DNA from 2 places in the Legionella pneumophila subsp. pascullei genome. Region 1 is predicted to be linked to the other one. Evidence: riboswitches for the same ligand, from Rfam matches in the RefSeq annotation. Region 1 holds a riboswitch; the other holds the start of a gene.

Region 1 (16,578 bases):
GACATACCTGTTTTACTCAATGTTCTTACTCTTAATGATCAACTCATGCTTTGTTTTACCTTCACAGAACCAATGTGCAGCTCTGTGTTTCAAGAGAATTATGTAAAAAATTTTATATCCAATATGGAGGCGTTAACAGACTGTTAGGTCACCGCCTCTTTGCTATCCATATCCGAGTTTCTCGATTCAGTAGTCAATCGGCTAAAATGCCATGAGAAAAAGAGGGCTCCAATTCCTGAACCTATTAATCCCAGTGGAAGAGCGTCAAGATTCCTTATCAACAAATAGCCGGTTAGAATAGTTAAAAGAGATGGGCCAATTAAACGTATGGTGTTCATAAAAGCCATAACTATGCCTGCATTTTGCTTAAAGTCCGTCAGAGCGATGGATATCGTTGGAGCAGCACTGACACTAATTCCCAAGTTAGCAATTAATGAAAATGACAATGCTAACAGACTAAATCCAAATAATTTGGAAGTAATCAACATCGCTGTGCCACCAAGAATAATGAACCAGTTCCCCAAATAGATGGTGGTTATAATGGGTAATCGGTCACGAAGCCAAATACCCAGATAGTTTCCAAAAATAATATTTAAACCATTCAGAATAAAAATAAGTCCATAGGCAAGAGGAGAGTAATTGAGTACCTCGATAATGAGGTAAGAGGAGTTGATTACAGTGAGCATGACAGCAGATATACCAAACATTAAAATAAATGACGCGCACCATAGAGAAGGTATATTGAGTATGGATTTATACTCATTGAGTATTTTTTTTACCGAGAACTGCTCTTGGGGAGGTGTCCAGAAAGGGGATTCTAATAAGGAGAGTTTGGTTTGTATCAATAGAATACAGGATACAACTGCCATTACTATAAAATTAGCTTGCCAGCCAAAATGATGAAAGATAAGAGCACCAATTACAGGAGCAACAATCGGTGAAACGGAAACGGTCATGGAAATATAGGACAGCACTTTGGCACGAACAATCGTGTCTTCAAAATCACGTGCTGCAGAATAGGCAATGAGATTGGCACAGCACAAGGCGAATCCTTGTATGGCACGACCACAAATCAGCATGGTGATATTTAGCGCAAAAGCACACATTAAACTGCCAATTAAGGCTAATAAAAGATTTCCAGGGAGTAGGCGTCGGCGTCCAAAATGGTCTATAAGTGGCCCCCATAAGAGATGAGTCATACCATAGACTAACAAATAAATACTTAAGGTTAATTGCCCCATACTTGGGGTGATATTAAAATAATTCGTTATGAAAGGCAGTGATGGTTGATAAAGATCAAACGTAAGCAAAGAAAATGCAGAAAGCAAACCAAGGAATATAATGGAATTATGTGATTTAGGCATATAAGAATCATTCACAAAAAAATTATACGATTGTAACCAAATTCGGCTTGCTTTTGAAAGGAAATATTAAAGCAAGTTGGCAACTGCCAACTTGCTTTACTCAGGAACAGAACGTTTTTCTTCAAAAAAAGTCACCTTCCCTGTTTTAATATCATGAAGGCCCGCTATAATCCCAATTTGTTTATTCTTGACTAATTCATTTAAAATTGGGCTTTGTTCTAAAATATTTTTCACAACATGCAAAGCATTCGCTTTAGCCATGTCATCAATCAGTTTGGGATCCGAGCAATTATCAATGCCCGTGCTTTCCATGCTTGGTTTTACAACAGGTTGGATTTTATTGATAACATCAGTCAAGTGCCCCAATTTGACATCCTTACACGCCCCTGCAACAGCACCGCAGGAAGTATGAGCCAAGACAACTACCAAACGTGCCCCCACTACTTTTGTTGCAAATTCCATACTTCCTAAAATGTCATCGTTGAGAACATTACCCGCAACGCGTAAGGTAAATAGGTCTGCCAATCCTTGATCAAAAAAGAATTCGGGAACACTGCGCGAGTCCATGCAATTCAAGATGACCGCAAAAGGATATTGACCATAAGCTGATTGCTTGGCTTGTTGTAGATAATCTCGTGCTAAAGGTTTATTGCTCAAGAAGCGTTGATTGCCATCTTTTAAACGTTGCAATGCCTGCTTGGGAGTCATTTGTTGCTGTTTTGCCTGGGTCATCGTTTTCCCAAGTATGGGTATTTCCTCTGATGAGGCATAGGCAAAATGGCTTGGGTACCATGTCATATTTAATAAGAAAGTAATTATAAGCAGTTTTTTGGGCATTGGTTAACTCCTTGTTATGTTATTAATTTTCCTAAACTCTTACTTGCGGTTATTGATTACTTCAAATAAATTGTCAATTAATGTATCTGGTGATTGGTCAATAATAATCATGTCTCTATGATTTGGGGGTAAAAAACCTTGGTTAACTGCATGGTCTAAAAATTGCAAAAGATAATCATAATAACCTGAAGCATTAAGTATACAGCAAGGTTTTTTATGGTATCCCAATTGAACCAAAGTAAACATTTCAAAAAACTCATCAAGAGAACCAGAGCCTCCCGGTAGTAGAATGAAACCATCAGAAAATTTGCACATCAATACTTTTCTTTCATACATTGAATTAACAATATGTAATTCCGTTAAGTCATCGTGCGCTTTTTCTGTGTCAACCAGAGATTTTGGTATAATTCCAATAACTTTCGAACCATTTTTTAACATGCGATTCGCTATTATTCCCATCAAACCGCTTTTTGAGCCACCATAAACCAGGGTAATATCACTATTGCTTAGAACATCGGCCAGGTTTTCAGCCGATTGTTTATAGACTTCGGAATAACCTGTGCGAGATCCACAAAAGACAGCGAGTTTGTTAATTTTTTTATTATGGAGCATTTTAAAATTCCATATGCAATGTTTTATTTATAACATGAAATGACGAAATATAGTTTATTTTTAATGAGTTAATGTGTTCACTATCAAAATCTATAGAATCTAATCTAATCTAATCTAATCTAATCTAATCTAATTGCCTCAATGTATGTCATACTTATTCACCTGCGTAAAGACATTGATTTTTAGCATTTTCTTCACAGGCTTGAGTACAATCACCATAATTTGTTTTTTCGCACTTGGCGATGCATTGATTATAAAATTTTTGAGCGCAGAGTTCCTGATCAGATTGTTGATCTTCTATGTCTACTTCCGGGATATCTCCTGCTAAAACGGAAGAAAAAAATAATATTGATCCAATAAATACGAGGAATTTGCTCATGATCTCGTTTTCCCTGGTTTATTTAATCCAAAATAGATTAAATATTATACTATTAAATATAATAGGACTTGCGCAAAACTCCAAGGTCAAGGCAAAAAATGTTTTTAATGAGGGAGTTTATATAAACTGAATTAATTTTAATAAAGTTGCTATTCAATCTAGGGATGACTTAGATAATACATTCTAAATTTACTGATAAAAAGTGATATCCGCTTATAATATGCTTAATTCGTTAAACTTCAATTCTTCTTGGCAGGAAGGCTTTGGAATGGTTTTTTTATCTTGAGGTGAAAACCACAGTAATGCGCATTTGTCCTTGTATTTAACGTAGTTTGCTTTATCAATTTTGCTCAGATACTTTTTATTCCCATAGGCATTGTAATTATTTTCAGTAGATGCGGCTTTTTCAAATTTTTTTTGGAAATGGTTTAATTTGTCAGCCAAAAATAGAGCCTCTTTCGAATTATCCCATGGTGATGTCAAAGTTTGAGTAATTATATTAGGGCAGGTAAAGGTTTCGTCAAATGAATCAAAAAGTATACTCCATAAACTCAATGATTCGTATTGCCCGTGAATTTGTGAGATTGTTTTAATAAATTCGCAGAGGTTATTGGCATGAAGTTTTAATTGTCCGGCCTTTCTTGCTTCTTCCAAAAGAAAAAATTGAATCGAGTGTGCCCATTTGCCATGCTTTGGCCCTGCTCCAATATCGGCAGATAAATAACCCTGTTTTAGAAGGACATTATTAAATAAATCAGCAGTTAATTCACCACATAAAACTGGAGTGTGATTAGGGTAATGAAAATTGTGACTGGTTTCAAAAGGTATCTGTTCATTTGATTTGGTTCCCTGGTTAAAATGATTTTTACTTCCCCAGTCATCAAAAAATTGCATTAATGTTTTTTTCTCAGGTTGATTAAATTGATAATATTGCGTCACCAGTTTTTTTAGACCTTGTAAAACCAGCTCTTCATTACAAAAGAATTGGCATATCGACTTGGCATCTTCTTTCAAGGATTTTTCTAATCCTTCATATCCCAAAGAATCGAGGTGTTCCTCATAATTATTGGTATCTGTTTCTCCATTTCGAATAAGTTCTATTGTCATAGTAATGCCTCCAGATGCTGTATGAAATATTGCCAAAATACCAATTTGAGAGTTGCGCAGGGGGTGAATTCCTTTTTTTTTTTTGAACTAAAGGATTATTAATTAATCATAAATCGATGATAAAAGAAAGGATTGTTTTGTAATTTTCAATATCATTTCAATTATAAAGAGTTATTTTATAGCGATTAAATTGCGGTCTGTTCATTTCGTGATAAAATTAAGTATCCAACATTAGGGGTGCCAATTGATTAGTTGGCTGAGAGGATTGCCCAACCCTTTGAACCTGATCTCATTAATCTGAGCGGAGGAAAATGTGTCAATTGTTATTTTTTCTGGAATAGTTGCTTTTATTACCTCGTTTATTGGACTTTTACCGCAAATCGTTAAATCCTTAAAAACCAAATCAACTCAAGACCTTTCCATGATGATGTTAGTGAATTATCTCATTTGTTCGCTGGCTTGGATCATTTATGGAAGCAGCACAAACTCATTTTTTGTAACAAGCTCCAATGTTGTGGGTTTGATAGTAAGTCTTCTGATGATTTTATTAAAAAGACGTTATGATGCTCGATGTAATTAATTTTAAAGACTATCGTTCTATTTTATGTCTTAATGGTGATTTGCCCGCCCCTTCCTTTTTTCATAATAAAAGGCTGCCGGTCATTGCTGCTGATGGTGCCGCTAATGTGTTATGTAACCAGGGTATCTTCCCTGATTTAATTACTGGAGATTTGGACTCTATCCAGCCTGCTTTGTTGGAGAACCATTCTTTTCTTCATTTACCAGACCAAGGGAGTACGGATTATCAAAAGGCTATGGATTATTTAAAAACTAATGATCTATTGCCGGCTATCGTTGTAGGGATAAATGGAGGGTACCTGGATCATATTCTGAATAACATCAATATTTTTATGGAAACAAACTGTCTTTTGTATTCACCTCCAATCAAAGGTTTTGTTGTCAAGGAAAAATTGAAGGTTAATTTCACTTTACCTTTCCAGACTAAAATCTCCTTAATAGGGATTCCAGAAGTTGTCCTTTCTTCTGATGGTCTGAAATGGGAGCTAAAGCGCTCCTCTCTTTCTTTTCCCGGGAAAAATTCCTGTTTCAATCGAACACAAAAATCAGAAATTAGTCTGGAAGTTCATCAAGGTGCCGCACTGGTATTAATTTATGAGGAAGTGATGGAGGATGCTGGAGTTTCATCTTTATCAGGACCTACGAATCCTTCCAATCTCTTTGTTAAAAAATATCTTTAATTCAGTCAGTTAGTTTATATAAACTCCCGCATTAAAAACACTTTTGCTTCCATCTTGGGGGGGTATAGGTCCCGTTTATAATAGACTACTGCTTGCATAACCTGTCTCTTTCATCACGGTCGTCGCTGTCAGATGCATTATCACGTTAATGCTTACATGCTGAAATCCATTTGTCTCCATGCTTCGTACAATATGATTGCTACAGCATTTGATAAATTGAGACTACGATTATTTTCTCTCATGGGAATCCGTATGGTTGAGTATTGGTTCAGGATTTCTTGAGGTAAGCCACAAGATTCCGGGCCAAATAATACCATGTCATCTTCCTTATAATCGATGTCACTATACATCACTTTTCCTTTTGCGCTAGAGCAAAATAACCGTCGTTGCGAATGAGACTGCAGGAAGGTTTGCCAATTCTCATAATGCAATATTGAAGCCCATTGATGATAATCAAGACCGGCTCGTCGCATTTGCTTATTTTCCAAAGTAAAGCCTAATGGGTGAATCAAATGCAATTGTGCTCCGCTATTGGCACAGAGTCGAATGATATTACCAGTATTTGGTGGAATTTCTGGTTGATAAAGCGCAATATGGATCATTTGGTTTTCCAGTAAAACTCTAATTTCCATTTTAATGGATTTATTAAAGATCATGTAAGTCCTGTAAGTAAAAATCAACCAGGGAATTGATATCTCTAATTTTTTGCTCAATAGGCTGTCTGAATTCAACATAGCTACTACAATATTAGTATGCCAGATGAAAGTTTTTGGTGTTTGTTGGGTATGATCATTCTTGAAAAGTTGTTGAATATTGAAAGTTCGGATTAAACTGGGTCAGGAAGTTAAGGATTCATCATGGATAAGAATCATAATACAAAAAAAATTTTATTTAAAAATCGTTTTGTCTTATTGGGATTTGGTTGCGTTGGTCAGGCGTTAATGCCTTTAATCTTTGATAGATTTGATATCAAACCATCACAAGTGACAATCATTGCCGATGAACGGGCAAGAATTGAGGTTGCCCAAAAATATGGAGTTTCATTCAAGTTACAACAGATTACTCCTGATAATTATCTTGAGGTGATTGGTAGTGCTCTGGGAGAAAACGATTTTTTAATTGATGTGTCAATCGGCATATCAAGTCTTGCTTTGATCACACTCTGTAATCAAAAAGGGGCATTGTATATCAATGCAGCAACTGAGCCATGGAAAGAAGAATTTGTCATGGAGAAGCTGGCCCTTAACCGTCGAACCAATTATTCTTTGCGAGAAGAAGTACTTCGCTTAAAGGATAACACCCAAAAAACAGCTTTAATTACTCACGGAGCCAATCCGGGGCTTGTTTCCCATTTTATTAAAGAGGCCTTGTTGAATATTGCAAAGGATAATGGCCTTACCATTGACAGGCCTCAAAAAGCATCAGAATGGGCTAATCTCGCAATGATTTTGGGAATTAAAGTAATTCACGTTGCAGAACAAGACTCTCAAGTAACTTACCCTCCAAAATCACCAGATGAATTCGTTAATACCTGGTCTGCTAACGGTCTGATTTTGGAGGGGCTGCAACCTGCTGAAATCGGGTGGGGTAGTCATGAAGCTCATTGGCCACATGATGCTTATTCTCATAGTAATGGACCTCAATGTGCGATCTATCTGTCTCGCCCCAGCGCTAGTGTAATGGTTCGTTCATGGACTCCAACATTGGGCGCTTTTCACGGATTTTTAATTACTCATGCAGAAACTATTTCACTTACCAATTTTTTAACATTAAAAAATGGATCAGAATTATTGTATAGGCCAACAGTTCACTATGCCTATAATCCTTGTCCGGATGCCAGGCTTTCTATTTTTGAATTAAAAAGTAATGAATGGAAACCACAAAACAAGAATCGCCTGATTTTAAACGAGATCATTGATGGGTGTGATGAATTGGGTGTGTTGTTGATGGGTAATAAAAGAGGGGCATATTGGTATGGTTCAACCCTTTCTATCCAGGAAGCAAGGCAAATTGCTCCCTATAATAATGCAACCAGTTTACAAGTTGTCGCCAGCATGATTTCTGGAATAATCTGGGCAATAGAGCATCCTGATGAGGGTATCGTAGAACCAGAGGAAATTGATCATCAATATATTATTGATATTGCCAAACCGTATCTTGGAAAAGTCGGTGGTTATTACACGGATTGGACCCCTTTAAAAAATAGAGGGGAGCTCTATCCTGAAGAAGTGGACTCATCTGACCCCTGGCAATTTTTCAATATAAGGGTTAATTAAAAGGAAGCAGACCTACTGAATAATCAATCAACTATAAATTATCGCACCAGTCCGATCAATTGGACTGGTGATTCAGTAGCATTGATTATTTTCCATGGTAGGGCAAGAGTCCAGGCTCCAACGGGTGGCATGCAATTCGCATTGGCAACGTTTTCAATAATGTATTTACCTGCTTGTAATAACAGTTGATGCACAGGATAACCTGAGTCTGCAGTATCGGGAGAAAGCGTGTCTATACCAATGCCAGCAATATTTCTTTCAAGCAATAGTTGGGCTGCGTGAGCGCTAATACTCGGAAAAATCAAATTATTGCGATATTTGTTAGGATTAGACCAATGTTTCTCCCACCCGGTATAAAAAAGCACAAACTCATTTTTTTTTAATTTCCTATATCTTGCTTCGAAATCCAGGATATCCTGTGTGCAAATCTGATAATGTTCATCCGCCTGATGACTGACATTAATCAGCACACTTTGTGTGAGCAGATAATTAGAGTGCAGATCAAGATCAGTAATAGAGGCAGCTCCTGGAATACAATGAGCTGGAGCATCCATATGAGTTCCAATCCCCAATGGTGAGTGTATTTGTTGAACTCTGAATTTTATCTCCGTTGTACATTCTTCATAATCAAGAAAATTACTGTGAGTAAATCTACAATCCAGATCCCAGCCAGGAGAATCAGGTGAAACAGGGTGTGTTAATTCGATTATTTGAAAAGGAAATTTCATAGTAATTTGAGCAATCGATGGGTTGTTTCAATTAAATTATCATAAAAGGAATTTGGATCAATGAAACTAATTTTTAATTTGAGCTTTGCACAGCATTGTCAATTTATTGTTTTATTCAAATTTTACAATAATAAATTCCAGTCAGCGTTCAGCATTTGATACAGCTTGTGACATAAAAGAAACATGAGATAAGCTATTTGTTATAAACCAATTTACTAAAGAATATCATTTGAATATGAGTATTATTAAGACAATAAAGAACATCATATATAATCCTAATGTCTACATTGCAGTGGTTTATCGGGGCACTTTTGGGAGGGGTGAGTGGCGGTGCTTCCTGACTATTTTCCGGTGGATTCATTGGTCGCGCGTTTAAAATATGTATGGAATGCCCTAACCAGTTATTTGGTTTTAATATAGGTATTTTTGATCTCAATATGGTTGCCAGGGCTATTATTGGAGTGGTTATAGGGGCTGTTTTTGGCGGGGCGATTACTGGCCTGGTTACCACCTTTCATGTTTACAGAAAACCTCATTTACCTAAAACAGTTTCTCGCAATAAAATACACGAAGTATTAATAAGCTCATTATGGATTAGTATTGAAATATCCTTTGGAATTATTTTAGGTGCCGCTATAGGAAGTTTAAAAGAACCGGGTATTGGGGCAGCGATAGGCGCTCTCATAGGTATTATTCTTATGTTATTAACTACTTTTTGGGAAAATAAAGTCAAGAAGTAACAAGGGGGCTGACTCCATCGCTTTGGAGCCTGACCCTGACTGGATTAATTATTTTGCTTTTTCAATTTTAATTGTTTTTACATTTTTCTTCGCTTCGGTTTTTTTAGGTATTGTTATCCATAACATACCCTTTTTGAAAGAGGCTGTTGCTTTATCCACATCCGCAGATAGCGGTAAGGAAATGGTGCGTTCATATCGCCCATAACTAATTTCACGACTGATATAACTTTTATTTTCATCTTTTTTAGAAGTTGTTTTTTCTCCTTCAATGGTTAATCTGTTTTCACAAAAAGATACTTTAATATCTTCTTCACCCAGACCAGGCATTTCTACTTCTATTTTGAAATTATCTTTATCTTCAACGATATCCAAAGACGGAGTAAGAGAAATATGCTCGAATTGCTCAAGATTGGCACTTCTTTGAGGGTCAAATAAATTATAAAAATCACTCATAGCATGATTGACCTCTTGCTGAAGTCTTAAAAATGGACTCATCAGAAGATCAGTTGTTTTACCTGGTTGATGTTTTCTTAAGCTGCCCATGATGTCACCTCCTTATTCCATAATTTGACGTATCAGTTAGTTGTTAATAACACCTAAAGTAATATTCACCAGCTTATCAATGTAAATATAGTATCTGAGCAAATGATTTTCAATTATTATAAAATTATTTCACAATGATTGAATTTAATTGTTTTTGTCTTTATTTGGTAGGGTTAAATATTGCTTAAACCAATTTTGAGCGAGGCGAGCCACTTCCTTCAAAGTGCCGGGTTCTTCAAATAAATGAGTTGCACCAGGGACTATTTTTAATAGTTTATTACAGTTTAGTTTTGCTAGGGCTTGTCGGTTTAATTCAATTACTACTTCATCACATTCGCCTACAATCAACAGGGTAGGAGCGTTAACCGATGATAAATACGTTCTTGCCAAATCAGGACGTCCTCCTCGGGATACGATCGCTTTGATTTTATCTGGTACTTGAGCCGCTGCAACCAGGGCAGCCCCTCCTCCTGTGCTTGCACCAAAATAACCAATTTGCAAGTGGAAGGATTGAAGCTCATTAAGACACCAGTGAGTTGCTTCTACGAGGCGTGATGCAAGCAGGGGGATATTAAAGCGATATTCACGCGTGTAATTATCGATGTTTTCTTCATCTGGGGTTAATAAATCAAATAATAAGGTAGCCAGACAGGCTTGATTCAAATATTGCGCAACAAATTGGTTGCGGACACTAAATCGACTGCTTCCACTGCCGTGAACAAACAATACTATCCCTTGAGCATTCTCAGGAATATAGAGCAAGCCATTAAGAAAATAATGGCCACTTGGAATTTGGACAGGGTGTTCAAGATTGGTCATTAGAGTGTTCATGATTTGAATATTCCTTACAATCAATCAAACATTCCCCCAATGATTTTAGTTTGTTGTAATCGCTTTTGATAATTATAGCTTTATTTCATAACAATAACCCCAGCTCCTCTATACCTGCCATGCCTTAAATCATCCAGAGCTCGATTAACTTCAATAAGAGGATAGGTTAGAACTTCTGTCTTAACTGGAATTGTAGGAGCGAGGGATAGAAATTCTTCCCCATCTTTGCGAGTCAGGTTGGCAATTGAACAAACAGTGCGTTCACCCCACAGTATTTCATAAGGAAAACTGGGAATATTTGACATATGGATACCAGCACAAACAACAATACCTCCTTTCACAGTATGGCGAAGAGCCAGGGGTACTAATGCACCAACAGGTGCAAAAATTATTGCTGCATCAAGAGGATGAGGTGGTGATTGCGTGGAATCTCCAGCCCAGACTGCGCCTAATCGGTATGCAAATTTTTGAGATTCCTGATCACCTGGGCTTGTAAACGCATAAACTTTTATTCCTTTTTGGCAAGCTACTTGAATCAATATATGTGCTGCTGCTCCAAATCCATATAGACCTAAATGATCCACATTACCAGCTTTTAACATGGCACGATATCCAATTAAACCAGCACAAAATAATGGTGCTGCCTGATGATCCGGGTACCCCTCGGGAATAGGGAAGCAAAAATGGTAATTTGCCACACAGAACTCAGCGAAGCCTCCATCTATTTGATATCCGGTAAAGCAGGCTTGATCACATAAATTTTCCCGACCAGAAGTGCAAAAATTACAGATCCCGCAACTTCCGCCTAACCAAGGGACTCCAACTCGTTGTCCAATCGCAAATTGCTTCACAGAGGAACCAATCTGTTCAACAGTTCCTACAATTTGGTGGCCCGGAATAAGTGGAATTTTGGGATTTTTCAATTCACCATCGACTACATGCAGGTCAGTTCTACAAATCCCACAAGCCGATACTTTAATTAAAAGTTCATTTTCATTTGGATTTGGTTTATTGACTTCCTGATATTGCAATGTACATCCCGGCTTTTCCATTATCATGGCATGCATGGGTATTGATCCTGCTTTTATCCTCTATCTTACAATTATAGTAGGGTGGGTTATACTTATTTAATCTATTCAAAAAATAACAATGTTTGACATAAAAATAGTGGGATTTGTTGACAGGCAGCAAAAAGTTGAAAACAGCAGCGTTCTTAAAGATTAATTTGGCAAAATAGCTTATTTTTTATAAGCTTGCTTTGTGAATTCCAATATTTTTCCAATAGACGATGAATATCATGAATGCGATACGTGCTTTTTTTGCTATTTCACTACCACCATCGGTCCAGGACAATATCTGGAATAATCTGGAGTCATTGAAGCAAATGGCACCAGTTCACTCCATAAGGTGGACAAAACCAATCCATTTGCATATCACTTTGCAATTTTTACAGAAACTGGAAACAGAACACATTCAGTTCTTGACTGAAAGAGTAAGTAATCAACTTAATAATATAAAGCAATTTGATTTGGAGTTGGGGTTTTTGGAGTGGTTTCCTTCTCCCAAAAATCCAAGACTTATTTCCTTATCTGTAGGCCCTCAAGATAGGCTAAGGGATTTGTCTCGAATGATAGGCCAGGTGATAGACGGTTTAAATTATCCTGTAGAAAAACGTCCTTTCAGAGGGCATTTGACTGTAGGTAGAGTCGTGAATTTCAGTTCGAAACTTTACCAGTTATTGCAAATGAAATTTCCTCTCATTCCACCAGTTCCCATAGATAAATTTTTTTTAATTGAAAGTAGGCCTGATAAAAAAGGAAGTAATTATTTTCCCTTGGCACAATTTGATTTAACCCGGTAAAAGAGAATGGCTGATTTGCCAATTGGAAAGATTCTTTGTTCTTATATCCAGTTTATTATGCTCAAATGTATTTATTTGGCATAGGATGAATTTAAGTCACCCTATGCCAAAAAGAGAAGATTATCCATAAACTAATGTTTCGGAGTGAGTAGAAGAAATCGCTTTTTCCAACTCGTCCAATTTTTTCCCACTATTGGTTTGGCTGAAAAAGGTGTAATTGCCCGTTGTTGCTCTGTTAATCAAAATAGCGGCGAGGTAACCGATTCCAAGCAAGAATACCCCTAAAGTGACATTGGCTAACAGGTACTTCCATTCTTCACGATGTTGATTTAGCGTTTCCTTCGAGTTTTCAATATGCCGTTTGGCATTTATTTTGAATGAGTTTAAGGCACTTTTTTCGTCTGACTCACTATTATCGAGATAATTTTTAATCTCTAAACGAAGTTGTGTTGCGAGTGTCTTTGCAGCTGTAAATGCTTTTGTTTCCTTTCTTTCTTCTAATTCATTAGCCTTTTGTTCAATTTGTTGTATTTGCCAATAGATAGAGGACACTCTTTCCATTCGCGCAAAGTAAATTCCTTTTTTCTGTTGTAAAGCTTCCTGATAGCGTTTTTCAGCTTCCTTACTCTGGGCAATGACAGATTGTAATTGATTTATATTTAATTTTTGTTCTTTAATTTCTTTTTGTAAACGATCAATTTCCTCTTGCAGATTTTTTTGAGCTAATTGCATTTCCTCATTTTGTTTAAGCGAAGAATCTTTTTTAATGAGTTCTTCTCTCAATTTTCTAATGGTTTGTTCTTGTTCACTTGAAGATTGATGCAATTGTTCCAATTGAATATTTAATTCAGTCAATTTTTTCTTAAGATCTTCAACTGTATTTTTGTTATGTAAATTTTCCTTGCTCAAACTGTGTTTTTGCTTTCCAATCTCTTGATTTTCAGATAGAAGTTCCTGAATTTTTACTTTCAATTCTTCTAATTGTCTTTTTTGTTCCTCTGTGTGTTCTTGGAGGGTCATAATTTGTTTAGATTGCTGGCTTATCAAAGAGGAGCCTTTTTCTTTCTCCTGAATGACTTCTTCCAGTTGTTGTAATTGCAATTTTAAATTGTTTACTTGCTCCCTAAGAGAAGCTATGGTTCGTTTAGCAGAAGTTTTCTCATGCTCACTTTGCTCAACTCTTTTTTCTTTTTCTTGTAATTGCTTCTCAAATTCCCTGATTTGTAATTGTTTCCCTTCAAGTTGCTCGCTAAGAGAATGAACTTGTTTTGTCAATTTAAGTTGATTTTCTTCGGTTTTTCGAGTTAATTCATGCATTTCTTTTCGAAGCGATTCAAGAGCAGAAACGGCCAATGATTTTTCTTTAGTGATCCTTTCAATGGTTTCTTCATGGTTTGTATTGCTTTTCTTTTGTTTTTGTAGCTCTTCTTTCAATCCATCTGCAAGTAATGTTTGCTCTTGAATTTGTTCTCTTAAAGATTTTAACTGCAATTGTAATGCTTCTTGTTTTTGCAGTTCTAATTTAAGCTGATTAAGCTCTGAGGTCAGAGACTCAATAGTAGACTTATCCAGAGATTTTTCATGCTGACTTTGTTTGATGGCCTTTTTCAGAGTAAGATTTTCCTTTTCTTTCTCTGACAATTGCTTTTCTAACTGTTGTACTTGTAATTGTTTTTCTTCCAGCGTTTTATTAAGAGAGTTTTCTTTTTTTGTCAATTCATACAGTTCTTTTCGCAGCGACTCAAGAGAAGAATCAGCCAATGATTTTTCTTTGGTGATTCTTTGAATGGTTTCTTCCTGGTGTAAGTTGCTTTTCTTTTGCAGTTGTAACTCCTCCCCTAAGCGCTTGGATAGAGTCGTTTGTTCTTGTATTTTCTCTTTGAGCTCTTTTAACTGGAGCTGTAATGTTTCTTGTTCTTGCAGTTGTAATTTAAGCTGATTAAGTTCTGAAGTCAGAGAGCGAATAATGGATTGAGCGGAGGACTTCTCGTGTTCACTTTGCTCAGCCATTTTCTCCATTATCTGATATTTTTCTTTTATTTTACTTAAAGTCGCTTCTAATTCCTCAAATTCAATCGTTTGTTTTTTTATTCTTGATTGAAGGGAAATGACTATCTTTTGCAGCTCATCAATTTGCCTAGCAGTTTTTTTAGCAGAAATCTGTAATAATTGATGCCATTCACGGATTTTAGCGATTTTACCGGCGAGATCGTCAGAGCGGCCTTTAAATACGCCACTTTCAAAAGCAGAGTTAATACGTTTCACAAACTTTTTATTACTGAGAATTCTTTCAATTAAAGGCGACGGATGGGAGCTATTTAACTCTTCCAGACAAATCGTTGCAAGTTGAAATCCGTTCATTCTAGCTAATGCTTTTTCATCAATGGGATAAAAAAACTCACTTTCTTTATTGGGCAAGGGTTCCACAAAAGAAGGTGTTTTTAGTGATTCTTTTAAATCAATTTCTGCGAGTTGAAAAGCAATGAATTGTTCTTTCAAAGCCTTTAAATTCTCTGACACTGCTTCATCCATTCCGAATGCCTGAGCTTGTTTGATTATTTTTAGTGTGTTAATAATGCCATGACCTAAAGTCAGTAAGGTTTGGATTTTAACCCAGGCAGAGTCTTTATGTTCCTTGCAATAGAGTTGGCATGGTCCTTCAAAAGCAGCAAAACGAGATAAATTTAAAGTATTAGGGTCCACTGAAAATAAGCGGCGCAATACAACACTTTCCTTGTAGTAAGGAACAAAGGCATGTCCATGAATCGCTTCACCACCACTATTATCGTAGGGGGTAAATAGATTATGTGTGCTTGTGTCTATCCTTTCTTTTGCCCAGACATTATTTGCTTCACACGTGATGGCTAGTTCATCAACGTAAAGATTAAATTGTTTGACTAATTCCAGTAAGTTGATTGGATTGCTATCAAACGAAAATTTTTCAATGTCCAAAGTTTTAAAGAGCTCTGCCCATTGATTTATGGTTTCTGAAAAAGAGGTCGAAGGGGGCATATGAAGCGTCAAGGGTTTTAATTCGATAATACTTTGATACAGCCCTTCCGGATTGCTCAATGGTGACATATCCTTAAGAACGGCAATTTTTCCTAAACGATTTTCTAATAATGTGGCCATGGCAATGGCAAAATCTTTGCAATTACCCTTTGGGCCAAATGTTGCCTCTTTAAATGAATCCATACACATGTAGGCAGCAAGTTGGATTTTGGTTTTTTCTTCTATCAGATCAGCTGGAATATTTTTGAGTGCGCTAGTTACTATTTCAATAAGCAATTCAGGATTTAGTTTGGATTGCAATTGCCGGGCTTTTTCAGCCATCGCAGGGAAGAGGCCATTGATCTTCTTATAGTTCAGGAAATAATCTTTAGTCAGTGATTTATAATTAAACCAACCTCTGTTTTCATAAGCATAAAGGAGATTATCATTATTGTTTCGATGAGCGAAATAACGGAAGGCATCTCCCCAATCGATTCGGCCAAATTGTTTGCTTTTTTCTTCTCCTTCTCCTTTGAGTACAACGATATTGCCACTATGTACACTATGGGCTCCCAGCAATAGAGAAAACATAAGGGCCATAGAAAGGCCAAAATATTTATTTTGTTTTGTGATCCCAGCATAATAACCTGGCCCAAAGAAGGTTTCCTTTATCGTATTACGATCACTGCCATCACCGTAGCTCGTTCCAATGATTTTGTGTAATTCATCAAATGAAACCAGTGGCTGTATCAGGCCATAGGACTTGTCTTCAAATTGAATGACATCGGCGCAAATCAATGATGGAAAATAGCTTTCATCAATCAATCCTCGCTTCATGAACTCTTTTAATAGCAAGCCTGCAAATAATTCCGTGAATAGCTCACGAGGGTCGCCCGGTTTTTTTATAAAAAATTTCCGGCCATCACTGTCTTTGTAAAAACCATCGACATCACTTTTATTTTTACCACCTGTTTTTTCTTTAAATCGAACTATTTCTTTACCTTGATAAGTTAACATAATGACTCTGACCTAAAACAACACTTTGTGCAA
Region 2 (16,578 bases), 1.1 Mb from region 1:
AACATTATCCTTGGCTGTAACCGTACGTATTGCGATATTGGCATCAAAACGCCCATGATTTGAAAAGTAGGCTATACAGCCACAATAGACTCCTCTTTTATAGGTTTCCAGTTCACTGATAATTTTCATCGTTTCTAATTTAGGTGCCCCAGTAATTGAACCACCTGGAAAACAGGAAAAAAATGTTTCAATTGGATGAATATCCTCTCTGCAAACAGCCCGTATGTCGGAAACCAAATGATGTACTGCATTGAAACTCTGGATGTTACAAAGATTCATTACCTTTACACTGCCAGGTTTTGCAAGTTTACCTAAATCGTTTCTTAGCAAGTCAACAATCATGACATTTTCAGCCCTGTTTTTAGGACATTTTAATAGCAGCTCTTTTAATTTGTTATCTGCAGAAGGATCCTTCGACCGGTGGATAGTACCTTTTATAGGTGAAGTTAACATTTCTCCATTGTCATAAAGTAAAAATCGCTCGGGAGAAAAGCTTAATAGGTCAGCTTCATCTGTCCTGATAAAAGCGGCATATGGAACTGGATTATTTTTATTAACCCTTTGGTACATATCCCAGGGATTTCCCGTGAATCTTGTCTGAAACGGTTGAGTAAAATTAACCTGATAGGAACGTCCTGCTCTCAGGGCTTGTTGAATAGCATTGAATGAATTTCTGTAATTCTCTTTTGATATTAAAGGCAAAAATTCCGCTTGAACTGAAAACTGTACCGGCGTTTTTGGTTGGCTGTTTAATATATTTTTTATTTCATTTAAAATATTTTTTGTTGAAGAATGACTGTTTCTTGCAAATAAAGTGGCTTTTTTTAAATGATGATCTACGATGATAGCCCAATCATAAAACCCTAAATTTAAAAATGGTATGTTCGTCAGTTCTTTTTGGGGATATTGTTCAATATTATGTAATAGTGCGCCAAAATCGTAAGAAACGTAGCCTATGGCTCCGCCTTGAAAAGGAAGATCAAATTCTGAGTGCTCTATTTTTAATTTGTTTTTCAATTTGGTTAATACTAAATCTTTATCATATGTATGGTTTTTAATAACCATCTTCTCATATGGATAAGCACTTAAAATATCATAACGACCCATCGATTTGTTCGTACTCTCAAGCAGAACAAATCCAGGTAAATGACTGAGTTTTTCATAGGTATCAGATGAAAAATCATGGTAGTCAAGTGTAATAAGAGTACTATCAATCAAATTATCACCTCAAGATAAGGATGTGTTTGTGAAAAAATGCACTGCTTTTGATTTGGTCATTTTAACCTAACTCATCAATAAAAAGCGTATATTTTTATCTTGGGTCTATATTAATTTACTGGTTTTTAAATTAATTTGTGAGTATCCTATGCCAACGCGTTGTTGACAAGGAGCCATGTAATGACAACTGTTGCTCAATTTGAAATAACATACACACAATACCTGAATGAACAAGGTCAGTTGATCGCTGAATTACCTCCATTTGCAGATAATCAATCCATACTTAAAGAATTGTATAAAATCATGGTACTCACTCGTACTTTTGATAAAAAAGCAATTGCATTGCAAAGAACAGGAAAAATGGGAACGTATGCACCAATTAATGGCCAAGAAGCTATTTCGACTGCAATCGGCCATGCTCTGAAACCTGAAGATGTACTTGTTCCTTATTACAGAGATTATGCCGCTCAATTTCAGAGAGGCGTTAAAATGTCAGAGATACTCGCCTTCTGGGGGGGAGATGAACGAGGAAGTCATTATTCTAATAATGCGGAAGATTTGCCTATCTGTGTTCCGATTGCATCTCAATGTTTGCATGCCGCAGGAGTTGCCTTTGCTTTCAAGTACAGAAATCAACCAAGAGTCGCATTGGTTTGTATAGGAGAAGGAGGCACTTCAGAGGGTGATTTTTACGAAGCCATGAATGTGGCTGGGGCGTGGAAATTACCAGTAGTTTTCGTGGTAAACAATAACAAATGGGCAATTTCTGTGCCTATAGAGAAGCAAACCGGGTCACAAACGATAGCACAGAAAGCGATTGCTGCTGGTTTTTCTGGTGTTCAAATAGATGGCAATGATATCTTTGCTGCAAGACAGGTTATTGGGGATGCTATTGAAAAAGCTCGCCAAGGTGGTGGCCCTACTCTAATCGAAGCTTTAACCTATCGCTTGTGCGACCACACAACCGCTGATGATGCAACACGCTATCAGCCTTCTGAGGAAGTAGAGGAAGCTAAAGCAAAAGAGCCAATTACTCGTTTTAAACATTATTTAATGCAACAAAATATTTGGACATCTCAGGACGAAGAAAAGCTGGTAATAGAGTGCAGTGACAAGGTAGAAAAAGCGGTAGAGGAATATTTGAATACCAAACCTCAGCCTGTTAGCAGCATTTTTGATTATCATTATGCGGAATTACCAGAATATTTAATTGAACAACGTGCAATAGCCATGGAGGAGTATTCTCATGCCTGATATTACTTTAGTTGAAGCTGTTACTCAGGCTCTGGCGTATGAGTTAGCTCATGATGAAAATGTAGTAGTCTTTGGCGAGGATGTTGGTAAAAATGGTGGAGTATTTCGAGCTACTGTAGGTTTACAAGACAGATTTGGAGAAAATAGAGTTTTTGATACTCCTTTAGCAGAATCAATGATAGCAGGACTTGCTATTGGAATGTCTATTCAAGGCTTAAAACCTGTTGCTGAGTTTCAATTCATGGGTTTTATTTATCCAGCCATGAATCAGATCATATCTCATGCAGCGCGTATGCGTAACAGAACCAGAGGCCGGTTACATTGCCCTTTGGTTTATCGCGCTCCGTTTGGTGGCGGAATCAGAGCACCAGAGCATCATTCTGAAAGTACAGAGGCATTATTTGCTCATATTCCGGGTTTGCAAGTGGTTATCCCCTCTTCTCCTAAACGTGCTTATGGGCTGTTGTTGGCGGCTATACGTAATCCTGATCCTGTTATTTTTCTTGAACCAAAAAGGATTTATCGCTTGGTTAAACAACCTGTTCCTGATGATGGACAAGCCTTACCGTTAGGTAAATGTTTTACTTTGCAACAAGGAGATGATCTGACATTAATTAGCTGGGGGGCCAGTATGCATGAAACCTTACAGGCAGCCAAACAATTAACTGATGAGGGTATTTCCTGTGAAGTTATTGACATAGCGACAATCAAGCCTCTGGACATAGAAACCATTTTAAGTTCTGTAGAAAAAACAGGACGTTGCGTCATAGTGCATGAGGGTGCAAAAACTTGTGGTGTGGGTGCTGAAATATCAGCTCAAATTATGGAGCATTGTATGGCCGATTTGCTGGCTCCTGTGCAAAGAGTTACGGGATATGATACGGTTATGCCTTATTTCCAGCTTGAAAAACAGTACATACCTAGCGTTGCACGTATTAAGAACACTGTTATGAGTATAATGGAGTAATAATGAATATTTTTAATCTACCTGATTTAGGTGAAGGGTTACCTGACGCTGAAATTCATGAATGGTTTGTTAAGGAAGGCGATACAGTTAAAGCAGATCAACCTTTAGTTTCTATGGAAACGGCAAAAGCAGTTGTTGACGTACCCTGCCCTCAATCAGGCACTATCGCAAAACTTTATGGCAAACCTGGTGACGTTATAAAAACTGGAGAGCCCCTCGTAGCATTCGTTTCAACTACAGAAAAACCTGCAGACAAAGGCACAGTGGTTGGTAATCTGGAGGAAAGTACTGATGTGGTAGAAGATAATTTTATTATTGGAAGTCAGCGTTCTTCCCATCGTGTTAAGACAACACCTGCTGTAAGAATGCTAGCAAAAAAATTAGGGGTTGATTTAAGCTCTTTAAAAGGTAGTGGTGATAATGGCGTTATTACTCGAGAGGATGTGCAAAAGCAAGCTAATATCAACTCACAACCACCCGCCGGGTTTGAGCCTTTGCGAGGTGTTAGAAGAGCCATGCTTAACAGCATGGTACAATCTCATGCAGAAATAGTTCCGGTTAGTATCTTTGATGAAGCAGATATCCATAATTGGAAACCCAACACGGATATTACCGTTCGATTAATTCGGGCTATTATCCATGCGTCCAAAAAGGAACCTGCTCTTAATGCCTGGTTTGATACTAAACATGCTGCACGTAAATGTTTTAATGAAGTGCATCTTGGTATTGCCATGGACAATGAGGAAGGTTTATTTGTTCCAGTTATCCATGATGCTGAAAAGTACTCCGACAGTGAGTTAAGAAAAATAATTGATGAATTTAAAGAGTCGGTTCGTAATCGAGCAGTAAGCGCAGATAAACTAAAAGGGGCAACAATCACCTTATCTAATTTTGGTAAATTTTCAGGACGTTTTGCCAGCCCAATAATTGTTCCTCCAATGGTCGCAATTCTAGCAGTCGGAAGGCTTTATCAAGCAGCAGTAGTTACAGAAGACAAAATCGAAGGACACAAAATGCTTCCTTTATCCTTGAGCTTTGATCATAGGGCTATTACCGGAGGCGAGGCTACTCGCTTTTTAGGGGCAGTTATCGAGTCGTTACAACAAGCATGATTTTAGTCTATGTTAGGGCCTCGCAAACAGCGAGGCCTAACAACAAATAATATTACTGAACTATCTACCTATTTTACATGAAATATCTCGTGGATATTTTAAATTTGTTTCTTGAGATTCAGTTCATAAGCAAGTAGAGTTAATAATTTGTTAATTGGCAAGGAAGAGAATGGCCATGAGAATTTTTGTCATGATTTTGCTTTTCTTTTTTAGCATTTCCCCGACTTTGGGGGAGACTACTTTGCCTGCAGTTTTTGATGTCAAAAATGCAAATAAACAATTTGATCACATCAATCTTCAGTTGTCAGTACAAAATCTTAATTTAAATAATCTGAATAAGGCGGTAGAAACTTTAAGTGAACTATCAGCACAATCAGAAGAATGCATAGCCGATTTACAAAAGAAATTAAATGGAGTGGATGTATTAATCAAACAAGCTGCCTCAACAGGAAATGACAAAGGGGCGGATTTAGTCTATCTGAATAATCAAAAGCATCAGTTGGCTGAGTTACAATCTCAATGCCGATTGTTTTCGATTCGAGCACAAGAAGCAATAGATGCTTATAAAAGTGCTATTTTACAATTGAGGCAAGAAAAAACTTTGGCACGTACTTTGCCATTATGGCAATTAGTAAGTAAAATTATTAACTCTCCTGATAATGCCAAATGGATAAATCACTCTAAAGAGAAATTTTTACTTCAAGATTTACCTGTTTATCTATGGTGTTGCATTGTTATTACAAGTTTTTTTATCTCCATCCTGGTGTTGTCAAAATTACGACAATCTAATGCTATACGCCGCTACGTGAAGTTTAAAAAAATTCGCTGGGCTCATATTACTCTTTTAGCTTTGTTCGTGATGACGGGCTCATTGTATGGCTATATCTCCCTATTCACTGGTGAAGAGCAGCTTATCAACTCTCAATTTCTTTTGATAAAAGAGCTCTTTTGGTTTCTTACCGGAACATTATTAATTGTTTTTTTATTCAAAGTAAAAAAAATCAAGGCTTTTTTTGATTGGTATGCGATGGATAGTGAATTTTTTGAAATACTAAGCATTGTGATTGTTGCATTTTATTTCCTCGCATTGTCAGAGCAGAGATTATTTGATATCTGGGAAGTCAATAAGATTATTGTGGAGTTAACTCGCTCCATCTTTCTATTTTTATTACTTGCCACTACGGCTTATTTTACTCACTATTTCTGCCGCTCTCATCTTCATATTTCTTTTGTAAAAAGACATTATAATTTTATTCGCTACTTTATTTCTGCGTTGCTTTTAGGATGTGCAATTCTTAACATCAGTGGCTTTTATACTTTAGCCATGCAGCTTACTCTATCTGGCATTTTTACCTTTTTTATCCTGTATATAACTATTTTAGTAGGACAGAGTATTAATAAATTTTATGCCTCATTAAGTTACTCACAAGGCAAATTGAATGTAATACGATTATTTGGTTACAAAAAGGATCAGATGCTCACCGAGTTTTATATTCTTAAAATTACCTTAAAACTTGTTGTTGTTCTCCTGAGTATCTATCTAATAGGGATATCATGGGGCTTTGCTACAGATTTTATTGATACTGTTTACAAGAAATTATTGTATGGCTTTACTCTGGCAAATATTACAATTTATCCAACACGCATTCTCTTCGGGATCATAATTTTTTGTTTTTTATATCTTGTGTCCCGGGCCATTTCAACTTCAATCAGTCGTCACCAGCAATTCGAAAATGAAGAAGAGACTCAGGTAGCTATTGCCTCCATTTTGACTTATGTTGGATTCAGTATTGCTGTTATTTCAGGCTTACTTGTGGCAGGTTTTAATTTTACTGGCCTTGCCATTATCGCAGGAGCACTTTCTGTAGGAATTGGTCTTGGACTCCAAAGTATAGTTAATAATTTTGTATCAGGTATTATTTTGCTTATAGAGAAACCAATAAGGCCTGGAGATCGAATTAACATCGATGGTGTTGAAGGATTTGTGAAAAAGATCAGAGTTAGATCAACACAAATTATAACTCCGGTAAATGAAGATATTATTATTCCAAACTCTGATTTAATTACACGCCGTGTAGTCAACTACATGCTGACAGATAATTATTGGAGAGTGAATTGTGAAGTTAGCGTAGCGTTCGGGACTAACCTCAATCTTGTTAAAGACATCCTTTTGGAGATTGCCAATAAACATGATGATGTTGTAAAAAGTGGTAGAAATAAACCTGTCGTATTATTTACCAGTTTTGCCGACAGTGCATTGACTTTTCAACTTTGGTGCATGATTAAAGATGTAAATAAAAAATCGACAGTCAAAAGTGAATTAAATTTTTCTATTGAGGAGGCTTTTCGAAAACATGACATTTCAATAACATAGTCTCAAGGTGATTTTCATATTCGAATTGGAGTTTGAGTACTTTCCCTACTCTGGAAAATAATTCTTAGTATTATTATACCCTATCGATAATTAAGGTATGACCTCGAAATAAATTACTGTTAGTATCTGCATATAATTTATATCAGCTTATCGAGTTAAAGGAATAACATGAATGATTAAAAAAATACATCGTTGGTTGCCTTTGCTTGTATTAATCGGGCTATTGGTACTTTTCTTCAGTCTACACCTTGATAAATACTTAAGTTTTGATGCGTTAAGAGAAAATCATACTTTACTCATTGCATGGACTCGAACTCATTATTTTGTTGCGCCACTGATTTTTATCATTTTTTATACAATTGCTGTGGCCATCTCTATTCCAGGGGCAGTTCTTCTTACTTTAACCGGGGGATTTTTATTTGGGGTATTCTGGGGTGTGTTATTTGTGGTTATCAGCGCGACACTCGGGGCCACCATACTTTTTTTTGCAGTTCGCACTGCTTTGGGTGACTGGTTTGCACAAAAGGCATCTGGATGGATTGAGCGTATGCGTCAGGGATTTCAACATAACGCTTTTTCATATTTAGTTACACTACGATTAATTCCATTATTTCCCTTTTGGGTAGTAAATATTGTACCTGCTCTTTTAAATATTCGAGCAAAAACATTCATTACAGCGACTTTTATTGGCATTATTCCAGGAACAACAGTCTATGTAATGGTTGGTAATAGTTTAAGCCAAATATTTGCAGCCAATCAGACGCCCAATTTTAGGATCATATTTGAACTACAAATATTAGGTCCTCTGCTCGCATTGGCTGTTTTGTCTCTAATGCCAGCACTTTATCAATTCTTAACTCGCAAGCATCAGAATCATCAAAATTTCTTAGATATTAGGCAAGTAATAAATTGTGATTTAGCCATTATAGGTGGTGGAGCTGGAGGTTTGAGTTTAGCTTCTGGTTGTTCACAATTAGGGCTTAAAGTCGTTTTGGTTGAGTCTGGGAAAATGGGAGGAGATTGTTTAAATTACGGTTGCATCCCATCCAAATCATTACTTGCGGCAGCCAAGACGTTTTATTATGCAAAACATGCAACACATTTTGGAGTACATACTGAGGCGATAAAAGTTGATTTTCAACAAGTAATGCAACATGTGCATCAAGTCATAGACAACATTTCTGAACACGATTCTATCCAACGTTTTGAATCATTAGGCGTGCAAGTTATTAAACAGGTAGGGAAATTTTTAAATTCTAATACCATACAAGCTGGTGATAGTATCATTAAAGCAAAACGTTTTGTGATTGCAACAGGTTCTTCCCCATTTATCCCACCAATTCCTGGATTGGATACGGCCCCTTATTTCACCAATGAAACGATTTTTGATTTGAAAGAACAGCCTAAGCACTTGATTGTCATTGGTGGTGGCCCTATTGGTTGTGAACTTGCTCAAGCATTTGCTATGCTGGGCTCTCAAGTGACTCTGCTGGAGGGATTGAATCTTCTTCCCAAGGATGACCCTGATTGTGTAACTGTCCTCCGTACTCAGATGAAATCGATGAATATTCTCATTTATGAACAAATCAAGATTACGCAAATAAATTCTCATCCTGATACGGGTATCTCTGTATGTTTTGAATTTCAGAACACGCAATTCACTATTACAGCCAGTCACCTGCTCATTGCAACCGGACGTCGGGCTAATGTAGATCTCCTTGATTTGGAAAAAGCGGGTATTAAATTCACCAGCAAAGGCGTTGAAGTAAATAAATATTTACAAACCAGTAACAAAAAAATCTATGCTCTGGGTGATGTAACAGGGTTTTATCAGTTTACTCATATGGCTAGTTATCAGGCTGGTATCGTGCTTCGTAATATTGTTTTTAAATTACCGGCTAAAGTGGATTATAAGGCGATTCCATGGGTCACTTATACTGATCCCGAATTAGCTCATGTTGGACTAAGAGCCAGTGATGCCTTAAAGCATCCTGATCTCCAAATAACTGAGTGGCCATTTATGGCTAATGATCGTGCGCAAACCGAGCGCACTTTAAATGGAAAAATAAAAATCATCACAGACAAGAAAGCAAGGATCCTGGGAGTTACCATAGTTGGTCCACATGCTGGAGAACTCATTTTACCTTGGATTATGGCAATTCGTGAGAAAAAAACGCTCCGAAGTTTTACAGATGCTATTGTTCCTTACCCTACCCTGAGTGAAATTAGTAAACGTGTTGCGGGTGAGTTTTATGCTCCTAAATTATTTTCCAATAAAACCCGTACATTGGTTCGCTGGTTGCAAAAAATTGGATAAAGCGGCAAGCTGCTTAATTTAACCTTAAATGGCGTTTGACTTCCTTTTCATCGGATAAAATTTCAATAACTCGAGCAATCCATTTTTTGTTATCTGCCCTAACAAGCACATTGGTACGGCCAAATAATTTTTTATTTAATTTGCAATGGATCAGAGAAGCCAGCATTTTGTTGCAAGCAACAGAGAAATAGGCGCGGTCTTTACTGAGAACTTTCAGATGATGTTGAGTTAATAATTTTCCAAAAGGGATATTAGTATGAATTATATCAGTAATAAGTTTCTCTGGCAGTTCTGCAAAATTAATGTTAATAGCTGCTAACTCAACGGGAATGACTTCATTTTTCTTTTGGGCAAGATCTACATTATTTCTCTTCTTATTTATGTCTACATACAGGATGATAATTCGAGAATATGTGTTGTTATGCGGATTTGTAAAGGCGCTAATTACTTTAATCCTGGAGGTGCGCTGATAGTATCTTTCCAAAGTGGTTGTCATTAATGGTTGTGTGAGTAAGTAATTATAGGGAGACATTAAACTATCTTTGCTTAATATAGTGCTCATTTTAACAATATTGAACAGACTATCTGTCTGATTTGTATTTATTGATTTAGCTGCATGAGATAAGCTCCCCAATACTCCTAAACAAAGAAACAACATAATATTGTGATTGATTGCTCGGATGGAGATTTTTAAACTCATGCAATTGATTAATAAATGAATCATTTTTAGTATTACCTTACTTTTAAGTCAGAAAATAATGTAAAAACAGTCCAATGCCATAAGATAAAGAGGCTGTAACAGCACCAATGACCAGTGTCTCAAAACCAGAATATAGCCAGGATTTGGTCGACCAGTGGCTTTTGATCGAACCGATGACAAAAAATGTAATTGCAGTGAAAAAACAAGACCAGATAAACGGATTGTTCATGACCAGTACGTAAGGGATTAGTGGAATAATTCCAAAAAATAGAAATGCGCTAAAAGTATAAAGCGCCGCTTTAAACGGGAATCTAAGCGAAGCAGGTAATCCATATTCTTCTTGTAGCATGGTCTTTATCCATAAGGCTCTGTTGGCTGTAATTTCATCAACAATCTGATCCAGTGTTTGATCATGCAAGCCTTTATTTTGAAAAATTTGTTTTATTTCTTTTTTTTCACCCTCGGGAATAAACTCGATGTGTTTTTCCTCAATTGTTTTATAACGCTGATATTGATCTACCTCAGATTTGGTACCTAAATAATTACTTGCAGCCATTGAAAAACCATCAGCAAGCAAGTTGGCAAAGCCCAAAATTAGAATAACTAAAGAAGATAATTGCCCACCGACGACACCGGAAACAATGGCAAAAGTAGTTACAACACCATCAATTCCCCCATATATCCAATCTCGTAAATAATTTTGTGAGGGAGTCTGCGTTAATCGCTCTCTGATTTCTTTTTGCGAATGTCCATGCTCTAAATTTTCCATAGCAGATCCTTCCCCTCGTTTATTATTTATTAATTATCAATACTGTCAATAATATCGCTAGTTTGACAAAGCATATAATTAAATTTAGTATATTTGAGTTTATTAGATGGCGCGGGGTGTCGGGAAATCCGGCTGAGAGTTACCCGTTGAACTTGATCTGAATCATATCAGCGTAAGGACGCCTTTAAAAAAACCATGGCCTTTTTAAGGCATGGTTCCCTTTTGCCATCTCCATAATATTTAAAAATAATAACATAAGGAGTTATGGCAATGTCATCACTAAAATCCAGGGTTACCCTACTACTTAATTGGTATACCAACCCTTATCATACCCCAATACTTGTGGCGCAACAATTGGGATTTTATGCAGAAGAAGGCATCAAGCTCGCCATTTTGGAACCCGCAGATCCCAGTGACGTGACCGAAATCGTTGGCCTCGGAACAGTAGATTTTGGTGTAAAAGCAATGATTCATACCGTTGCTGCCAAAGCAAAAGGTTATCCAGTTACTTCCATAGGTACACTTCTTGATGAGCCACCAACAGGACTGATTGCTTTAAAGTCAAGTGGCATAAATTCTTTCCAGGATATTGTTGGTAAACGAGTAGGTTATATTGGAGAATTTGGCAAAAAAATTATTGATGATTTGGCCAGCCTCGCTGGCATTGATCCGACAAGCTATAAAACAGTACGTATTGGTATGAATGTCACAGATGCCATTTATCGGGATGTTATCGACACCGGTATTGGTTTTATTAACTTTCAAAAAGTTGAATTGGAACATCTTTGCGGAGAAACTGTATTTTTACGCATTGATCAATTAGCTGGTTTAGGTTGTTGTTGTTTTTGTTCAATACAATTTATTGTTCCTGAAACAACATTAAAACAACCCGAATTAGTTAAGGGATTTCTCAGAGCAACACAGCGCGGTGCAGCCTACACAACAGAAAAGCCTGAAGAAGCCTATGAGTTATTATGTCAGGCTAAACCTCAGTTGCGTACCCCCTTATACCAAAAGATCTTTACAAGAACATTACCATTTTTTTCGCGTACATTAATTAATGTTGACAGAGATTGGGATAAAGTTGGACGCTATACCAAGCATCTAAACATTATTGATGAGCACTTTGATATCTCGCAATGCTATACCAATCGTTTTTTGCCTGATACACCTTATTCTGATTTGAAACCAATCGCTTGTTGCCTTGAGAATTAATTATGCGAGCAGGCATTGCAGGCGCAGGGATCATGGGACGTCTGTTGGCTTTTGCATTACATAATGCGGGCTGGCAGGTATCCCTTTTTGATCACTCTAATGAAAACATGAATTGCAGCACTGCAGCTGCAGGTCTATTATCGCCTTTTTCAGAATTGGATAAATCAATCTTATTGATTTCCAGCCTGGGTCAAGAATCTATTAAGAATTGTTGGCCACGCATTATTGAGTACTTACCTGAGTCCGTGTATTTTCAACAATCTGGCACTCTGGTGCTATGCCATCCCGGCGATCATGCGGAATGGATTCACTTTAGCCGGCGTATCCTGAATCAACTCAATCAGAATAATTGTGTTTTTCAAAAATTATCTCATGAAAATCTTATTACGCTTGAGCCTGAGCTGACGAAGTTTGAAACCGCTTATTATTTTCCAAATGAAGCACATATCGATTGCCAAACACTAATGTTGTCTTTAAAAAAATATCTCGACTCTCTTGGCATACCTTATATTGCCAACTCCCCAGTGCTGTCGATTAAACCAGGTGAGATCAATACAAAAGAGCAGAGATATCATTTTGATGTCGTTTTTGATTGTCGTGGTTTGGGAGCACAAACGGTATTTCCTGATTTACGTGGCATTAGAGGTGAGCTCATTTGGCTTCATGCACCAGGAGTCCAATTACATCGCCCTATACGTCTTCTGCATCCAAGGTATAGTTTATATCTTGTACCCAGACCAGGAAATCTTTACCTCATAGGTGCTAGCGAAATTGAAGCAGAAGATTTTAGTCCTATTTCCGTGCGTACAACTTTGGAGTTATTGACTGCTGTGTATTATTTACATGCAGGCTTTGACGAGGCTCGCATCATAAAAACGGTGACCCATTGCCGTCCAACTTTAACAAATCATTTACCACGCATTAAATTTGTCGATGGGCTTATAGCAGTCAATGGACTTTATCGTCATGGTTATTTAATAGCCCCAGCCTTGGCAGCAGAAATTTTACGCGGCGTGACATCCAATTTTCAGCATCTGAATCATCCAGAGCTTTGGGAGAGCTATTGTGATTAATATTTATTTAAACGATAAAATCTATACCATTCAATCCTCATTATCCTTAAGTGCTTTTTTAAAGCAGCTTAATTATACCCAACAGCATTTTGCTGTAGCGATAAATAATCATCATGTACCGCACAATGCTTATGAAACTACAATTTTGCAAGCGAATGACAGTATCGATATCCTCTTCCCTATGCAAGGAGGTTAATGATGTGGAGTTTGGCAGGAAAGGAATTAAGTAGCCGCTTACTATTGGGTACTGCATGTTATCCTTCATTAGAGCATATGCAGCAAGCGATTGATAATTCGGGTACAGAAGTTATTACGATATCAATTAAGCGTCAGACTTCTGCAGGAATAGGTGGAGAATCTTTTTGGCAAGCGGTAAAAAAATTAGATTGTCATCTTCTACCGAATACAGCCGGCTGCCGTAATGCAGATGCTGCGATTTGCACAGCTGAAATTGCAAGAGAATTATTTAATACACCCTGGATAAAACTGGAAGTAATAGGTGATGACTATAATTTGCAGCCTGAACCTTTTGAACTAATCAAGGCAGCCAGGGCTTTGATTGACAGAGGATTCGAAGTTTTTCCTTATTGCACTGATGATTTGGTTTTATGTCAAAAACTGGTTGATGCAGGCTGTAAAATTTTAATGCCCTGGGGAGCTCCTATAGGCTCAGGTAAGGGTTTAATTAACCCATATGCTTTGGAAACCTTGCGTTATCGATTTCCTGATATCACATTAATCATTGATGCGGGTATTGGTAAGCCATCTCACGCTGTACAGGTGATGGAATTAGGTTTTGATGGTGTGCTTTTAAATACTGCCGTCGCTCTTGCCAATCATCCTGCGATCATGGCAACTGCATTTCGCCATGCCGTTATTGCAGGTTATCAGGCTTTTACAGGAGGAATGATGCCTGCTAGAAATGTAGCACACCCAAGTACTCCATTAATTGATACTCCATTTTGGCATCAGGTAAGCAGTTTATGAAAAAACCCATTGTTTGGACAATTGCCGGTGTTGACTCATCCGGATTAGCTGGTATCCATGCTGACATGGAAACATTTAGTAACTTGAATGTCAGGGCTTGTTCTGCCATCACCGCGGTAACCGCACAAAATGCTCACTCAATTTTTGCAGTAGAAGCGATATCCGGTGACCATGTTGCTGCTCAATGTAGTGCTCTGAAATTAAATTTTAAGCCCGATGCTATTAAAATTGGTATGTTAGGTTCTACTTCAAGCTGCGAGAAAATTATTTCCTTTTTAAAGGATTACGAAGGGTTTGTTGTTCTTGACCCAATAATTACCTCCTCCTCAGGAGCAGACTTGTTTTTTTCAGATTTAGAGGAGCACAAAAAAAATCTAATTAAATTGTTTCCCTACGTTACTATTATTACTCCTAATAAGATAGAAGCAGAAACCATTTTAAATCGGAACATTTCTTCTTATCAGGATGTAATAAACGCAGCCACTGATCTGCTATCAATGGGAGCTAAGCAGGTTTTACTGAAAGGAGGACATGTCAAAGATAATTTATTCAGTCAAGATTACTGGACCGATGGGAAAGAGTCGTTTTGGATTGCAAATTATCGTTTTCCTGAAACAAATTACCGTGGGACAGGTTGTGTTCTTTCTTCAGCACTCACAGCTTGTCTTGCGCTTGGTTATTCAATGAAAGACGCTATCGTTATTGCTAAAATGTATGTCAATCGTGGAATACGTCAATCCATTGAGATTGATAAGGAGACTTCTCAACTATTTCATGATGGTTGGCCGGAAGACGAGGTAGATCTCCCCTATTTATCGCCAAGACCTTTAATTAAACTAATTCCTTCATTTAAAAAATGTTCTATGGGTTTTTATCCCATTGTAGATAGTAGCTACTGGCTAGAAATATTATTGCCATTGGGAATTAAGTACATACAGTTACGAATAAAGGAAGCTCCTCAAGACCAGTTAGAAGAAGAAATAAAACGGAGTGTCCTTTTGGCAAATCAGCATAATGCCACATTATTTATTAATGATTACTGGGAGCTTGCTATTAATTATGGTGCTGCAGGAGTTCATCTCGGGCAAGAGGATCTGGAAAATGCTGATATCGATAGAATTAATCAATCAGGATTGCTTTTGGGTGTAAGCACACATTGCTACTATGAAGTTGCCAGAGCCCATGCTCTTAATCCTTCCTATGTCGCTTGCGGCCCCATTTATGAAACAATCAGCAAAAAAATGCCTTTTCAAGCTCAAGGAATCACACGACTTGAACGTTGGCGAAAAACACTTCGTTATCCATTGGTTGCCATTGGCGGCATAACTTTGAAGAATCTTTCTGATGTCTTAAAAACCAAAGTTGAGGGTATTTCAGTGATATCCGCCATCACAAAAGCACCAGAACCCTTAGTCGCAGCCAAACAATTTTTAACTCAAATGAATGAATCCTATAATGAATAAATCAAATTTGGTAATGAGCGAATTAATCCGTTATTCTCAACAAATCAAGATGGAAGAAATTGGTTTGGCAGGACAAGAAAAACTTAAAAATTCTCGCGTGTTATGTATTGGGCTTGGCGGATTGGGTTCTCCACTTTTAGTTTATCTTGCAGCAGCAGGTGTTGGAGTTTTAGGCATTGTTGATGATGACATTATTGAATTAAGTAATTTACACAGACAGATTCTTTATAATCATACTCATATTAATAAAAAAAAGGTTGCTGCAGCAAAAGAGCAACTTCTGGCTATTAATCCATTGATTCAAATTGAATCTTACTCCAGAAGATTAACAGAAGAAAATGCGGCTGAGATAATTAGCCAGTATGACATCATTGCAGATGGATCCGATAATTTTTATACGCGATATTTAATTCACAGTATTTGCTTTGAGTTGGAAAAACCCTATGTTTATGCTAGTGCCTCACATTTTCAAGGGTATTGCTCTATATTCCACGGCAAACAAAACCCCTGTTTCCATTGTGTATTCCCAATTTCCATAAACGATACCAATATGCCCAGTTGTGAGGGCAGCGGGGTCATTGGTACTTTACCTGGGTTGTTAGGCATTATTCAGGCAACAGAAATAATCAAATGGATACTACAAATAGGCAATCCATTAAATAAACGCTTGCTTGCTATTAACTTGCTAACCATGACCTTTAAGAACATCATTATTTCAAAAAATCCCGATTGTGAGTTTTGCATTCAAAATCAGCCAATTAGAAAACTAATCAATCCTATGAATTGTTCAACTCAAATCGATTCAAGCCATTATAGAATAACTCTTGACGAATTTTATAAATTATATACAAATAAGAACAATATTCATCTAATCGATGTTCGTAGTATAAAAGAACATCAAATACAGAATGTAGGAGGCATTGTGCTTCCTTTAGATGAATTGCCTCAGCGCTTACATGAACTAAATCCTAATCAGCTTATTATTTTGTATTGTCAGACAGGTAAGCGAAGCAAGATAGCTTTAGATATACTTCTCAAGTCTGGATTTGCTTCTGTAAAATATTTAGAGAATGGTTTAAAGGGAATAACTGCGGATTGGTAATAAAGAAAATGAAATTTAGAATAGCTT

The links. A riboswitch is a leader RNA that binds a small molecule or an ion and turns the genes downstream of it on or off. The one in region 1 is predicted to bind thiamine pyrophosphate.
Positions count from the first base shown of each region.
Region 2: linked by a shared signal. The riboswitch ahead of EL201_RS08005 (4-amino-5-hydroxymethyl-2-methylpyrimidine phosphate synthase) and the one ahead of EL201_RS12700 (SemiSWEET family sugar transporter) in region 1 are both predicted to bind thiamine pyrophosphate.

Region 1 is NZ_LR134380.1:2,808,138-2,824,715, reverse strand. It holds gene EL201_RS12735 (phthiocerol/phthiodiolone dimycocerosyl transferase family protein) at 1-147, shown strand, start outside; gene EL201_RS12730 (MFS transporter) at 144-1,364, opposite strand; gene EL201_RS12725 (carbonic anhydrase) at 1,461-2,201, opposite strand; gene EL201_RS12720 (LOG family protein) at 2,241-2,813, opposite strand; gene EL201_RS12715 (hypothetical protein) at 2,968-3,192, opposite strand; gene EL201_RS12705 (LirA/MavJ family T4SS effector) at 3,406-4,335, opposite strand; TPP riboswitch at 4,523-4,626, shown strand; gene EL201_RS12700 (SemiSWEET family sugar transporter) at 4,613-4,879, shown strand; gene EL201_RS12695 (thiamine diphosphokinase) at 4,863-5,558, shown strand; gene EL201_RS12690 (tRNA (cytidine(34)-2'-O)-methyltransferase) at 5,711-6,160, opposite strand; gene EL201_RS12685 (homospermidine synthase) at 6,416-7,834, shown strand; gene EL201_RS12680 (cyclase family protein) at 7,873-8,562, opposite strand; gene EL201_RS12675 (hypothetical protein) at 8,946-9,302, shown strand; gene EL201_RS12670 (Hsp20/alpha crystallin family protein) at 9,351-9,845, opposite strand; gene EL201_RS12665 (dienelactone hydrolase family protein) at 9,990-10,676, opposite strand; gene EL201_RS12660 (zinc-dependent alcohol dehydrogenase family protein) at 10,757-11,743, opposite strand; gene thpR (RNA 2',3'-cyclic phosphodiesterase) at 11,974-12,537, shown strand; gene EL201_RS12650 (LepB GTPase-activating domain-containing protein) at 12,658-16,545, opposite strand.
Region 2 is NZ_LR134380.1:1,733,192-1,749,769, forward strand. It holds gene pabB (aminodeoxychorismate synthase component I) at 1-1,218, opposite strand, end outside; gene pdhA (pyruvate dehydrogenase (acetyl-transferring) E1 component subunit alpha) at 1,399-2,472, shown strand; gene EL201_RS07975 (alpha-ketoacid dehydrogenase subunit beta) at 2,465-3,439, shown strand; gene EL201_RS07980 (dihydrolipoamide acetyltransferase family protein) at 3,442-4,551, shown strand; gene EL201_RS07985 (mechanosensitive ion channel family protein) at 4,721-6,925, shown strand; gene EL201_RS07990 (dihydrolipoyl dehydrogenase family protein) at 7,098-9,242, shown strand; gene EL201_RS07995 (hypothetical protein) at 9,256-9,966, opposite strand; gene EL201_RS08000 (VIT1/CCC1 transporter family protein) at 9,986-10,711, opposite strand; TPP riboswitch at 10,814-10,907, shown strand; gene EL201_RS08005 (4-amino-5-hydroxymethyl-2-methylpyrimidine phosphate synthase) at 10,982-11,926, shown strand; gene EL201_RS08010 (FAD-dependent oxidoreductase) at 11,929-12,999, shown strand; gene thiS (sulfur carrier protein ThiS) at 12,992-13,195, shown strand; gene EL201_RS08020 (thiazole synthase) at 13,198-13,986, shown strand; gene thiD (bifunctional hydroxymethylpyrimidine kinase/phosphomethylpyrimidine kinase) at 13,983-15,449, shown strand; gene EL201_RS08030 (HesA/MoeB/ThiF family protein) at 15,442-16,551, shown strand; gene EL201_RS08035 (S1/P1 nuclease) at 16,567-16,578, opposite strand, start outside.